2 regions of the Streptococcus sp. 1643 genome follow, and region 2 is predicted to be linked to the other one. Evidence: predicted binding sites of a transcription regulator. Region 2 holds the regulator's gene; the other holds the start of a gene.
What was found. Region 2 encodes Rex, which represses fermentation and respiration genes when NADH is low (regulators of the CRP and FNR family bind a similar motif). Its sites were predicted from a motif close to TTGTGAANTANTTCACAA; they were not measured.
Positions count from the first base shown of each region.

Region 1: the regulator Rex is predicted to act here: its motif matches at 2,173-2,190, upstream of adhE (bifunctional acetaldehyde-CoA/alcohol dehydrogenase).

Region 1 covers NZ_CP040231.1:160,929-164,345, reverse strand. The annotation lists gene adhE (bifunctional acetaldehyde-CoA/alcohol dehydrogenase) at 1-2,139, opposite strand, end outside; gene FD735_RS00930 (MORN repeat-containing protein) at 2,438-2,848, opposite strand; gene FD735_RS00925 (low molecular weight protein-tyrosine-phosphatase) at 2,835-3,278, opposite strand; gene yajC (preprotein translocase subunit YajC) at 3,326-3,417, opposite strand, start outside.
Region 2 covers NZ_CP040231.1:1,051,957-1,055,373, forward strand. The annotation lists gene FD735_RS05565 (cysteine desulfurase family protein) at 1-1,073, shown strand, start outside; gene FD735_RS05570 (DUF1831 domain-containing protein) at 1,078-1,425, shown strand; gene FD735_RS05575 (DUF4649 family protein) at 1,432-1,647, shown strand; gene FD735_RS05580 (redox-sensing transcriptional repressor Rex) at 1,730-2,371, shown strand; gene FD735_RS05585 (gamma-glutamyl-gamma-aminobutyrate hydrolase family protein) at 2,387-3,076, shown strand; gene FD735_RS05590 (hypothetical protein) at 3,101-3,417, shown strand, end outside.

The sequences.
Region 1 (3,417 bases), 890 kb from region 2:
ACGTGCTTCTGGGTCAGCTGTCTTAACAGATTTTTCCAACCATTCAAAGACAAGTTTGATTGTTTGAAGGGCGATACCGTCTGTATAGTCGTTAGCAAAGTTTGAAGTGTAGGCTTCAGTAGCATGAGTCAAGACGTCCATACCTGTATCAGCAGCGATGAAGTCTGGAACTGACTCAACCAAAGCAGGGTCAACAATGGCAATAGTTGGTGTCAATGAGTAGTCAGCCAATGGGTATTTGCGGTTGTTTTTCTTATCAGAGATAACGGCAAATGGTGTTACTTCTGAACCTGTACCTGAAGTTGTTGGGATACCGATGTACTTCGCTTTCTTACCAAGTGATGGGAAGCGGAAGGCACGTTTACGGATGTCCATGAATTTTTGAACCAAGTCACGGAAGTCGATTTCTGGTTGTTCGTAGAAGAGCCACATTACTTTGGCCGCGTCCATTGGAGAACCACCACCAAGAGCGATGATTGTATCTGGTTCAAATGCTTTCATCACTTCAGCACCACGTTCTACAGTTGTGATGTCTGGATCTGGTTCAACATCTGAGAATACTTGGATAGTTACACGATTGCTACGTGCGTTCAATTGATCGATAACACGTTGAACAAAGCCAAGCTTTTCGATAGATTTGTCTGTAACAATCATAACGCGTTCAATATCTTCACATGTTTGAAGGTATTGGATAGAATTGCGTTCGAAGTAAATTTTTGAAGGAACTTTAAACCACTGCATATTATTTCTACGTTTCCCTACTTTCTTGATGTTTAGAAGGTTGATCGCACTCACATTATCACCGACTGAGTTGTGTCCATATGAACCACATCCAAGTGTCAATGATGGAATGAAGGCATTGTATACGTCACCGATACCACCGAAAGTAGATGGAGAGTTCCAGATAATACGCATTGCTTTGATTTCTGTACCAAAGCGTTTAGCAAGAGCTTCGTCTTTTGTATGGATGGCTGCTGAGTGACCAAGTCCGTTAAACTCAACCATTTGACGAGCTTTTGTAAGACCATCTTCTGTATCTTCAGCTTTTAGGACAGCGATAACTGGTGACAATTTTTCACGAGTCAATGGTTCTTTCGGTCCTACTTCTGCACATTCTGCAGCCAAGATGTTTGTTCCTTCTGGAACGCTGAATCCTGCTTGTTCAGCAATCCATGCTGCTTGTTTACCAACGATGTTTGCATTTAGTTTAGCACCTGCACAGTTTTTGCTGTTAGCTTTCACACCGAAACAGAATTCTTCAAGAAGTGCTTTTTCTTTCTTGTTTACAAAGTAAGTGTGATATGATTTGAATTCTTCTATAAATTCATCATACACTTCTTTATCAATGATAACCGCTTGTTCTGATGCACAGACCATCCCATTATCAAATGATTTAGACATAACGATGTCATGAGCCGCTTGACGAAGGTCAGCAGATTTTTCTACATAGGCAGGAACGTTTCCGGCACCTACCCCAAGTGCTGGTTTTCCACATGAGTATGCCGCTTTAACCATAGCATTCCCACCAGTTGCAAGAATAGTTGCAACACCTTCGTGGTTCATTAGCGCTCCAGTTGCTTCCATAGATGGCTTTGTAATCCACTGAACACAGTTTTCAGGAGCACCTGCTGCGATCGCCGCATCACGAACGATTTGTGCTGCATGAGCAGAAGATTCTTGAGCTGATGGGTGGAAGGCGAAAACGATTGGGTTACGTGTTTTCAAAGCAATCAATGATTTGAAAATCGCTGTTGAAGTTGGGTTTGTTGTAGGAGTGACACCACAGATTACCCCGACAGGCTCCGCAATCTTTGTCAAACCTGTAATTGGATCATCTTCGATAACTCCAACTGTTTTAACTCCACGCATATTGTTCACTACGTGTTCACAGGCAAATAGGTTTTTTGTTGCCTTGTCTTCAAATACCCCACGACCAGTTTCTTCAACTGCGTGTTGTGCAAGGATACCGTGCGCGTCAAGTGCTGCAACAGACGCTTTTGCTACGATATAGTCAACTTGCTCTTGGTTCAACTTGCGCATTTCATCAAGCGCAACCAAGGCTTTTTTCACGAGACCATCGACATGCTTTTCAGCAGCAAGTTGTTTTTCCTCTGGTGTTACTGTTTTTTTATCAGCCATATTATCCTCCATAGCCTTTAAGGATGTTATCCTTTGTTAATTTTTTCACAAGTTTATTATAACTCTTTTTTTATGCTTTGTAAACAGTTTCATAAGTATTTCACAAAGAATTTTTCTAAGATTGTGATTTTTTTCTCAATATCCCTATACAATAGAGTTTTGTCTGGACGATTGTGAAATTATGGAAAAAATTTTTTTATTTCACAAAGTTTTTCTAGTTGATAGTTATTTATCGAATTTAAGAAAAGAAAGCGTTTTCTTTCCGGTTTTGAAAAATAGTCTCCTAACTTGGAGACTACTATTTTTGCTGAAAAACGCCTTGTTTAAAGGTCCCTTCATAAACAACTTCTTGCTCTGTAGTCAACTTCCCTTGACCTTCAGCCTGACCATTTACAAAATCACCTTCGTATTTCCAGCCATCTTTTGATTGGAAAGTCCCTTTTCCATTAAAGGCTCCATTATTGAAATCACCTGTATATTGGTCTCCATTTTCAAAGGTCAGGGTTCCTTGACCATTCATTTTCCCTCGTACCAAGGTGCCATCATAAACAAGAGCTCCACCATCAAGTGTCAGGACACCCTTTTTAGGCGTATTTAGCAGAAATACCGAAAGAGCACAGAGTACCATTACAACTACTGCAACGAGCTCTAACCTAGGGCGAGTTAGGTAAACTCTACACTTCTCATAAAATTGTTTAAGCTTTTCCATTGTTACTCTCTTTTTCTAATCGATCTAGCCAGCTTTGACATCCACTTGTGATACGAGCATAGGTTTCCTCAAAATCTCCTGTATACCAAGGATCTGGGACACTTTCAGATGCAAAAGAGTAGATTTTGTACTGTAGTTCCTGAGGACACATGTGACGCAGATCTGAAACGTTTGAAGCATCCATACCGATAATGTAATCAAACAATTCAAAGTCCTCTCTGCCAATCTGAAGCGATGTTTTGTCTTTGTCATACGGGATCTGATACTGCTGGAACATCCTCTGCGTTCCCTTATGAATCGGATTGCCATGTTCCCATGATGACGTTGCCCGACTCTCGACGTGGTAATCGCTCGTCATGGACTTCATCACAAACTCTGCCATGGGGCTTCGGCAGATATTTCCTAGGCAAACAAATACTATTTTTTTCATCCCTTTTCCTCTCGTCTCATAGAAAAACGGGAGTGACAGGTCCCGTTTTATTCTTCGATTGCTCCGCCTTCGTCAACAACTGTTCCTTCTGGTGTCACAGCTTCTTTGAGTGGCAAAACGGTCTTAATTGCAGCCAATT
Region 2 (3,417 bases):
TAGCTATTGCAGAAATGACCAAGGTCATGCAAGAAACTCATGGTAATCCTTCTAGTATTCATGGTCATGGTCGGCAGGCTGGCAAACTCTTACGAGAAGCTCGTCAGGACTTAGCCCACTTACTAGGAACCAAACCTCAACATATCTTTTTCACGTCTGGCGGTACAGAAAGTAACAATACAGCCATTATTGGCTATTGTCTCCGTCATCAAAATCGTGGAAAACATATTATCACGACAGCTATTGAACACCATTCTGTACTTGAGACCATCGATTATCTGGTGCAACATTTTGGTTTTGAAGCAACTATCATCCAACCAGTAAATCAAGAAATAACTGCCCAGCAAATTCAAGAAGCCTTACGTGACGATACCATTCTCGTTTCCACCATGTACGCTAATAATGAAACAGGTAGCCTCTTACCTATCGCTGAGATTGGACATATTTTAAAAGACCATCCTGTTGCTTATCATGTAGATGCTGTTCAAGCTATCGGAAAAATTCCTATCCATCCCGAGGAATTGGGAATTGATTTCCTCAGCGCTTCTGCCCATAAATTCCATGGACCAAAAGGAGTCGGATTTCTTTACGCTTCTTCCGCGGACTTTGATTCCTACCTTCACGGTGGAGACCAAGAACAAAAGAAACGGGCTGGAACAGAAAACCTCGCTGCTATTGTAGGTATGGTCGCTGCTCTCAAAGAGGATTTAAATGACCAAGTTGAGCATTACCAAAAACTAGAGGGATTAAAATCTGCTTTTCTAGATGAGATTGCAAATCTAGAATACTATCTCAACGAAAGCCAACACCAGCTTCCTTATGTTGTCAACATTGGCTTTCCTGGTCAAAAAAATGATTTGCTCTTGCTTCGGTTAGACCTTGAAGGAATTTCAATTTCTACCGGTTCAGCTTGTACTGCTGGTATTGTGCAAACCAGTCATGTGCTTAAAGCATTTTATGGACCAGATTCACATCGATTGAAAGAATCTGTCCGTATCAGTCTCTCTCCTCTTAATACTGAGGAAGAACTGAAACAACTCGCACAAACCTTAAAAAATATTATTGGAGATTAATCTAATGGCATTCGAAAAAACCATTAAACTACAAAACTGCCGCTACGACTACACACTTAGCCCTACTGTCAAAAAGTTCACACTGAAAGATAATACTTTCTTTGAAACAAAGGTTGGAAACTACGAACTGACTCGTCTACTTGAAAAAGTACCTAACAGTGGTGAAGGTTTCAAACTAAAAATCATCATCAATAAAGACCTTACAGGTGCTAAACTCAACATTACTGACAAGTCTGGCCTTCGTTTGGTTAATATCTTTAAATCAGAAGACCACCACATTCATCAGGAAAAATTCTACTTCCTCATGGACAGCCTTGTAGAACGCGGTATCTTCACTAAAGAAGAAAGATAATTGACTATGTATCGACTTACCTATCAAGATAACTATCACGTAGAACGTACACTTGAATATAAGGATTACGAAGAGCTCATGTTATCTCTATCTGGCTGTGTGACCCTACCTGATACTCTCCTAATCAGCTCCTTAACGCTGAATGATATGGTGATTTATCAAGGATTGGTTGGCGATCTCTACCGTTTTCTATCGCAAGCTCATTTTTCAGATAAAAACTAAGAAATTTCTTAGTTTTTTCTTGTTTTTGTTGATTTTTTCACAATGTTTCTATAAAATAGAAGAATAGAAAGGTTGTGATTTTGTGAAAGATAAACAGTCTGCTATTCCAAAAGCAACAGCAAAAAGACTCTCTCTTTACTACCGAATTTTCAAGAGATTTCATGCAGAAAAAATCGAACGTGCCAACTCCAAGCAAATTGCAGAGGCTATCGGTATCGATTCTGCGACCGTTCGTCGGGATTTTTCCTATTTTGGTGAACTAGGTCGTCGTGGTTTTGGTTACGATGTCAAAAAATTGATGAATTTTTTTGCTGATCTCCTAAATGATAACTCAATTACAAATGTTATGCTGGTTGGGATTGGAAATATGGGACATGCCCTTCTCCACTACCGCTTCCACGAGCGTAACAAGATGAAAATTATCATGGGCTTTGACCTAGATGACCATCCAGAAGTTGGAAGCCAGACACCTGATGGGATTCCAATCTATGGTATCTCACAGATTAAAGAAAAAATCAAAGAAGCAGATGTCAAAACTGCTATCCTAACAGTTCCAAGTGTTCAATCACAAGAAGTTGCCAATCTTTTGGTTGATGCAGGTATAAAAGGTATTCTCAGCTTTTCCCCTGTTCACCTTCACCTCCCAAAAGATGTGGTCGTTCAGTATGTCGATTTGACAAGCGAACTCCAAACTCTCCTCTATTTTATGCGTAAAGAGGATTAGAAAGCGAAAGCATTTATGAAAAAACCAGTTATTGGGATTACAGGAAATGAAAAAGCTCATCCAGATGATGACATCATGATGAGCTATGCAGCAAAGGGCTTTATTGAAGGAGTCAAGGACGCTGGCGGAATTCCAATCATCCTACCGATTGGTGATCAAGAAATGGCTGCCTATTACATCAGTATCATTGATAAGCTCATCCTAACGGGTGGGCAAAATGTTGATCCAAAATACTATGGTGAACCAAAGGCTATTGATAGTGATGACTACCACCTTCAAAGAGATATTTTTGAACTAGCACTTATCAAAGAAGCGATTAAACAAAAGAAGCCAATTTTCTCTGTTTGTCGGGGTACTCAACTTTTCAATGTCGCTATGGGGGGCACGCTTCACCAAGATATCGAAGATCATTGGCAGGACTGTTCAGCCGAATACACGACCCAACGTCTCGTAACGGAACCTGATACGATTCTCCGAGAAATCTATGGAGAAATCTCTCACATCAACTCCTTCCACCACCAAAGCATTAAAGATCTAGCTTCAAATCTTAAGGTTGTAGCACATGATCCTAAAGATGGAATCATTGAGGCTGTGACAACTACGGATGGCTTTCCTTATCTTGGTGTTCAATGGCATCCTGAATTTCTATTTGAAAATCGCCCCAAAGATAAAACGCTATTTGACTATGTTGTTAACGAACTCTAGGACTTATAAATAGGTTATTAAATCATGAATGAAATTAAAACACCTTCTACTTATGAGATTTTGAGAGATATAGAAGCTAATGTTTTCATATCTTATAAGAAAAAGGAAGCTAATCTTTTCTTATCAAACAATGAAAAAGAAATAAGGGTTTGCTTTCATCTTTCTAATCTCTATAGACTTTTAACAGCGGAAAGTTACCAATCTTTTTCTAAGAATAAAGAGAATTTCGATAAACTATCTCAAAAAGAAAAAGAAAAACAGCTGAAAGAAATGTCTAAAAAGGCAAAACGATTTTGTAAAAAGGCATATGCCAAACTAAAAAGTAAATTTCGTTCAAGTCT